2 regions of the Paraburkholderia sp. A1BS-2L genome follow, and region 2 is predicted to be linked to the other one. Evidence: riboswitches for the same ligand, from Rfam matches in the RefSeq annotation. Region 2 holds a riboswitch; the other holds the start of a gene.
The links. A riboswitch is a leader RNA that binds a small molecule or an ion and turns the genes downstream of it on or off. The one in region 2 is predicted to bind glycine.
Positions count from the first base shown of each region.

Region 1: it holds a riboswitch for glycine, as region 2 does, so the genes downstream of both, P5W98_RS15490 (D-amino acid dehydrogenase) here and gcvT (glycine cleavage system aminomethyltransferase GcvT) in region 2, are expected to answer to the same signal.

Region 1 is NZ_CP120429.1:154,768-158,168, reverse strand. It holds gene P5W98_RS15495 (LysR family transcriptional regulator) at 1-785, shown strand, start outside; gene P5W98_RS15490 (D-amino acid dehydrogenase) at 858-2,111, opposite strand; glycine riboswitch at 2,262-2,361, opposite strand; gene P5W98_RS15485 (ABC transporter ATP-binding protein) at 2,478-3,215, opposite strand; gene P5W98_RS15480 (taurine ABC transporter substrate-binding protein) at 3,268-3,401, opposite strand, start outside.
Region 2 is NZ_CP120428.1:3,132,101-3,135,501, forward strand. It holds gene P5W98_RS14335 (oxidoreductase) at 1-878, shown strand, start outside; gene P5W98_RS14340 (hypothetical protein) at 1,060-1,431, shown strand; glycine riboswitch at 1,528-1,643, shown strand; glycine riboswitch at 1,692-1,835, shown strand; gene gcvT (glycine cleavage system aminomethyltransferase GcvT) at 1,925-3,043, shown strand; gene gcvH (glycine cleavage system protein GcvH) at 3,123-3,401, shown strand, end outside.

The DNA of each region.
Region 1 (3,401 bases), on a different replicon from region 2:
GCGGCCGCGGCGGCTTCCGCCTGACCGAGCACGGTCTTGCCACCTATGAGGCGGCCCAGCGACTGCAGGTGGCCGTCGAGGCGTTCTGCATGGACACGGACGCGCTCAAGCAACATATCGCCGGCAGGCTCTATCTGGGCATCATCGACAACACGGTGACGGACCTCGCCTCGCCGCTGCCGCGGGCCTTGCAGAAGTTCGTCTCGCGGGGCGACGACGTGCATGTCGACGTCTACGTCGGCACGCCGGCGGAACTCGAAGAGCGCGTGCTCGACGGCCGGCTCCACGTCGCGATCGGCCACTTCCCGATTCACGTGCCGGGGCTCGCCTACACCGAGCTCTATCTCGAGCCCGATGGGCTCTATTGCGGCAAGGGCAATCCGCTCTTTGCCGGGGCACGGGAAAACGGCATTCAGATCGAAGCCATTGCCACGAGCCGCATCGCCGCGCGCGGCTACCTGCAGCAGCACGACCTGAAGATGCTGAGTGCGAGCAAGGCTGCGGCGACCGTCGACAACGTCGAGGCGCAGGCGATCCTGATTCTCTCGGGCGCATATATAGGATTCCTTCCAAATCACTACGCGGCGCGCTGGGTCGAGCGCGACGAGATGCGGCGCATCGGCCCGGAGCAGTTCGGCATGCAGTCGCCCTTTTGCGCGGCGACGCGCCGGGCCTCTGCCGTACCTTCGATTTTGCAGGCCTTCATGGTGGACCTGCACGAAGTCTGGGTGCATGAACACGCGGACCAGCACGCGGACGAAAAGCCGCCCGCGCGCCGCAAATAGCCGCGCCGCCCGCGTGCTTGCGCGGGCGGCCATGAGGTGCTGCGGTCAAGTCAAGCGACGATGCCGCGACGCTCAGGCGGTCGCCAAGCGAACGCCCTGGGCACTGCCCGCCATGCCCTCGATCAGCGCGGCGACGTTCTCCGCCGTTGCCGCCGACAACGTCCAGCCGAGGTGCCCGTGCCCGGTGTTGTAGAACACGCCCGGCATGCGTCCCCGGCCGACCTTCGGCAGCATGCTCGGCAACATGGGCCGCAGTCCGGCCCACGGGATCACGCGCGAGGTGCTGACCTGCGGGAACAGGCGCCGCGTCCACTCGACGAGCGGCGCGACGCGGTCGGCGCGAATGTCCCGGTTAAGGCCGTTGATCTCGGCCGTGCCGGCCACGCGGAAGCGCTCGGCGCCCAGCCGGCTTGTGACGATCTTGGCGCTCTCGTCGAGCAGGCTGACCCATGGCGCCGCACGCTGGCTCGTCTCGTCGTCGAGGCATACGGTGATCGAATAGCCCTTCACCGGATACACGTTCACGCGGTCGCCCAGCATCGACGCGAATGCGCGGCTGTTGACGCCCGCGCAAACGACGATGCGCTCGAACCTCGCGTGGTGAGCGGCGCCCTGCTGCGTCGCCGATACCGTAAAGACACCGTCCGAATCGCGCCGGATCGCCGTGATCTGCGTGTCGTGGCGAAACTCCACGCCGTGCCGCACGCACGCTTGCGTCAGGCCGCGCGTGAACTTGTGGATGTCGCCGGTCGAATCGGAGGGCGTGAAGAAGCCGCCGTAAAACGCGCCCTCCAGCGTGGGCTCGATCTGGCGGATCTCGGCTGCGGTCACCGGCCTGCGGTCGAGACCGCCTTCGGTCAAGATGGCGTTGACCTTCGATGAAGCGTCGAAGCTCTTGCGGTCCCGGAAGATGTGCAGGATGCCGCGCTGTTCCAGGTCGAATTCGATCCCCTCCTTGCGCGCGGTCTCGAACAGGTGTTCGCGGGCCGCGATGGCAAGGCGCACGGTTTCGAGCGTGTTTGCCCGATAGTTCGGAATCTGCCGCAGGAACTCGGCCATCCACGAATATTTGTGCCAGCCCGGCAGCGGGTTTACGAGCAGCGGCGCGTCGCGCGTGAGCATCCAGCGCAGGCCTTTGAGAACGGTGGCGGCGCTGTTCCAGACTTCGGCGTTGCATGCGGAGAGTTGGCCGCCGTTCGCGAACGAAGTCTCCATCGCGCTATAGCGATGGCGTTCGAGCACGGTAACGCGAAAACCGCGCTTGGCGAGGGCGTAAGCGGTCGTGACGCCGGTAATCCCGGCGCCAATAATGGCGATTCGTGACATGACATGGTCCAGATTAGATTGAGCACTTGTCGTTTCCGACACCTGTGCCCCATCTGTCCATGTACCTGAGAGTTTCTTTCCGCGCCGGCGCTGGACGCGCCGGCGCGGAAATCTCCTTCGGTGGGCGCGTTCGCGCCGCTCTCCAGATGTTCTTGCTGCAGGGTCCTTGTGCCTGAGAGTTTCCGGGGCGGTTGCTCCGTCGGCGCCGTCAGGTGCTTTCGCAGTGACGGTCTCTCCCGCTGCAGCGTGTCGAACAGCGCAACGATAGCGGGCCGTTATTGCGCTTGCAAGCGATTTTTCGCTGGCACGCTGCTCATGGGCCGTTGACCGCCGCGCTCGGGGAGCGCATGCATCAATGCGCAAGAATCAATGCGCGAGAATGCCCATCGCCGTCTTCTTCAATTCCAGAAAATGCGGCTCGAACGCGACCTCCGGCGTGCGCGGGCGGTCCAGCTCGATGGGCACGTCGAGTGCCACCCGCCCAGGACGCGCCGAAAGCACCACGAGCCGCGTGCCGAGAAAGATCGCTTCGTCGATGTCATGGGTGATGAACACGATCGTGCAATGAAGCTTCTCCCATAGCTCGGTCAAGAACGTCTGCATGGAATGGCGCGTCTGCGCATCGAGTGCGCCGAAGGGCTCGTCCATCAGCAGCACCTTCGGCTTCATGACGAGCGCCCGCGCGATCGCCACGCGCTGCTGCATGCCGCCCGACAACTCGTAGGGCTTATGTTTGGCGAACGATTCCAGGCCGATGATGCGCAGGATCTCCGCGGAATCCTTGCGCCGTTGCTCTTTGGGAACCCCGTGCAGCGAAGGACCGAACTCGATGTTTTCTTCCACGCTGAGCCACGGAAACAAGCCGGCCTGCTGGAACACCACGACACGGTCGGCGCCGGGCTGTTCCTTGACCTCGCCATCGATATAGATGTTGCCCCGCGAGGGCGACGTCAGACCGGCGAGCAGGTGCAGCAAGGTCGTCTTTCCGCAGCCGGAAGAGCCGAGCACGGTGATGAATTCGCCGCCCCGGAACTGCAGATTGATGTTTTCCAGTGCCGTGGTGGCGCCGAAAGTCTTGTACAGGGAATCGATGACGATGTTCAAGTTCGTCTCCTGTTCGACGGTCAGACCGTCAATGGATCAATGCGCGAATGAGTCAATGCGCCAACGCTTTCGAATACTGCGGCGCGACGTTCGCGTCGAAGTTCGCCGGCACCGACGGGATACGCCCGATCTGGTTGAGCACCTTGGCGGTATTCACCAGCGTCTGGTACGTCGCGGAGGTTTTGA
Region 2 (3,401 bases):
CCCTGCTCTCGCTCGACGCCATCGAATGCGTAGTGATCGCCACGCCCAACGACACGCACTACGAGCTCGCGCGCCGCACGCTGGAGCGCGGCAAGCATGTGCTCGTCGACAAGCCGGTCACGCTCAGCGCTGAAGAGGCGCGCACGCTCGCGGCCATCGCGAAGCAGCGTGGCCTCGTGTTCGCGCCGTTCCACAACCGCCGCTGGGACGGCGACTTCCTCACCGTGCGCGAGCTGCTCGCGAACGGCGCGCTGGGGCGCGTCACGCACTTCGAATCGCATTTCGACCGCTTCCGCCCGCAGGTGCGCCAGCGCTGGCGCGAGGACGCCACGCGCGGCGGCGGCCTGCTCTACGACCTCGGGCCGCATCTGATCGACCAGGCGCTCGCGCTGTTCGGTGCGCCCGAGGCAGTCACGGCGTTCGTCCACGCGCGCCGCGACAATGCCAGCGCGCCCGACTACGCGCATCTCGTGCTGCGCTACCCCGGCCATGACGCCGTGCTCCACGCGAGCGCGCTGGCCGCGTTCGCGCCGCGCTTCGTGATTCATGGCACGCGCGGCAGCTACCTGAAGAACGGGCTCGATACGCAGGAAGATCAATTGAAGGCGGGGCTGCGTCCGGGCCAGCCCGGTTTCGGCGAAGGCAACGAAGCGGGCCGCCTGCACACACTGGCCGACGATGGCACGGAAGCCGAGCGCACCGCGCCCAACGCCGCCGGCAATTACGCCGATCTCTATCGCGCGCTCGCGGCCGCGATCCGCGATGGCGAGCCATTCCCGGTGAGCCCGCAGGATGCCATTGACGTGATGAGCATCATCGAGATCGCCACGCAAAGCGCTGCCGAAGGCCGCACGATTGCGTTCACGCGTGCAGCTTGAGCCGCCCGCCTCGCAGCTTGCATTTCACCGACGCGGCTGAAAGGTCTGAACAAATCGTTACAAGTGCGCGCCGCACCCGGGTCATCGGGCGGCGCGCGCGGCACGTTTGCGGACGTACGACGCAAAAAAATGCAGCAACGACGACGAGAAGCTGCAAACAAGGAGAGTCTCAATGACCCGTTTGAACCGTGCCATCCGCTACGCCGCCGCCGGCGCGCTCATCTCGACGCTCGCTGCGTGCGTGGTCAACCAGTCCGCCCCGCGCCCCACCGTGGTGGTGGCCCCGAATCCCGGCCCGAGCCCGCATGATGTGGCCGTGGAGCGCCTGCATCAGATCGACGGACGCCTCGACAATCTGGGCCGCCGCATCGATATGCGCGTGAATCAGGGCTACTATCCGCCGCCCCAGGGGGCTGCGCTCCATCACCGCCTCGACACGATCCGCGGCGAAGCGCACGACATGGCCAGCCAGCACGGCGGCGGCATCTCCGCCGACGAGCAACACGTGCTGAACCAGGAGCTGGATACGGCGGCGCGCGCGATCGGTGAGTAACCCGGCACCTCAGGCGACGCGCTGTGCAGCCAGCCGCGCGCCGCCTGCCCCGATTTTTTCCGCATTGACACACCGCCCAAGCGTCGCGCACAATCGCTGCGCGCGCCGGGAGAGCGCGCCGTTTGTCGCACCCTGCCATCGAGCGGGTGCAATGCGCGGCGCCGCCGAAGGGGCAACCCACAAACTCTCAGGCAAAAGGACCGTGCGCGCCGGACCTTCGAATCGCCCGCTCGCCTTCCAGCGCAGCGCGTGAATTTCGAATCCGCAACTCTGGAGAGCGGCAGTAGAACGGCGGCGGAGGATCGTAACTCCTGGCGTTCAGGCTGCCCACCGAAGGGGCGCGCGCCATCGAGCACCATCAAGCACGGCGCAATCTCTCAGGTATCGAGGACAGAGGGGCCATGCAAGAACCGACCCCAGGCATTGGGCCTGTGGCGTTTCCTGCATGGCCTTTTTCGTTTTCGCGCGATTTTTCGTGACCGCCTGAGGCCCCATGACCGAACTCAAACGCACCCCGCTGAACGACTCGCATCGCGCGCTCAATGCCCGCATGGTCGACTTCGGCGGCTGGGACATGCCCGTCAACTACGGCTCGCAGATCGACGAGCATCGCGCCGTGCGCACCGATGCCGGCATGTTCGACGTCTCGCACATGTGCGTCGTCGACTTCTCGGGCGCGAAGACGCGCGAGTTCTTCGCCCGCGCGCTCGCCAACAACGTGGCCAAGCTCGTCACGCCGGGCAAGGCGCTCTACTCGTGCATGCTGAACCCCGAAGGCGGCGTGATCGACGACCTGATCGTCTATTACTTTGCTGAAGATACGTTCCGCACCGTGGTCAACGCGGGCACCGCCGAAAAAGACATCGCCTGGTTCGAGAAGCTCAACGCCGAAGGCGGCTTCGGCCTCACCGTCACGCCGCGCCGCGATCTCGCGATCGTCGCCGTGCAGGGCCCGAACGCACGCGAAAAGGTCTGGCAAGTCGCGCCCGCCTCGCGCAGCGCCACCGAACTGCTCAAGCCCTTCAACGCCGCGAAGATCGAAGCCTCGCCGTTCGGCGAATTGATGATCGCTCGCACCGGTTACACCGGTGAGGACGGCTTCGAAGTCGTGCTGCCCGCCGCCGCCGTAGGCGAGTTCTGGGATGCCCTGCAGCGCCAGGGCGTGAAGCCCTGCGGCCTCGGCGCGCGCGACACGCTGCGCCTCGAAGCGGGCATGAATCTCTACGGCCAGGACATGGACGACACCGTCTCGCCGCTCGACGCGGGCCTTGCCTGGACCGTCGACATGAAGGAGCCGCGCGACTTCGTCGGCCGCCCCGTGCTCGAAGCCAACGGCTCGCGCATGGCCTTCGTCGGCCTGATCCTGCAAAAGGAAAACGGCAAGGCCGGCGGTGTGCTGCGCGCGCACCAGAAAGTCGTCACGCCGCAGGGCGAAGGTGAAATCACGAGCGGCACCTTCTCGCCGACGATGCAGGAATCGATCGCCTTCGCGCGCGTGCCCCAGGGCGTGCAGCCGGGCGACGTCGTGCAGGTGTTGATCCGCGATAAGGCCCTGCCCGCAAGCGTGGTAAAACTGCCCTTCGTGCGCAACGGCAAGGTGCTCGCCGCTTGAGCCAAGGCGATCCGCGAGGATCCGCGCCACGCACGCCCCCCCTCTTTCAAGCCATAACGAACCACGCACTGGAGCAACCATGAGCATCCCGGCCGATCTGAAATACACCGAATCGCACGAATGGATCCGCACCGAAGCCGACGGCACGCTGACCGTCGGCATCACCGACCACGCGCAGGAAGCCCTCGGCGACATCGTCTTCCTCGAACTGCCTGATGCGGGCCGCGCCGTCACCGCCGGCGACGCGGTTGCCGTGATCGAGTCGGTCAAGGCCGCCTCGGACATCTACGCACCGGTCGCGGGTGAGATCATCGAATCGAACTCGGCGCTGGTCGACACCCCGGACCAGGTGAACGGC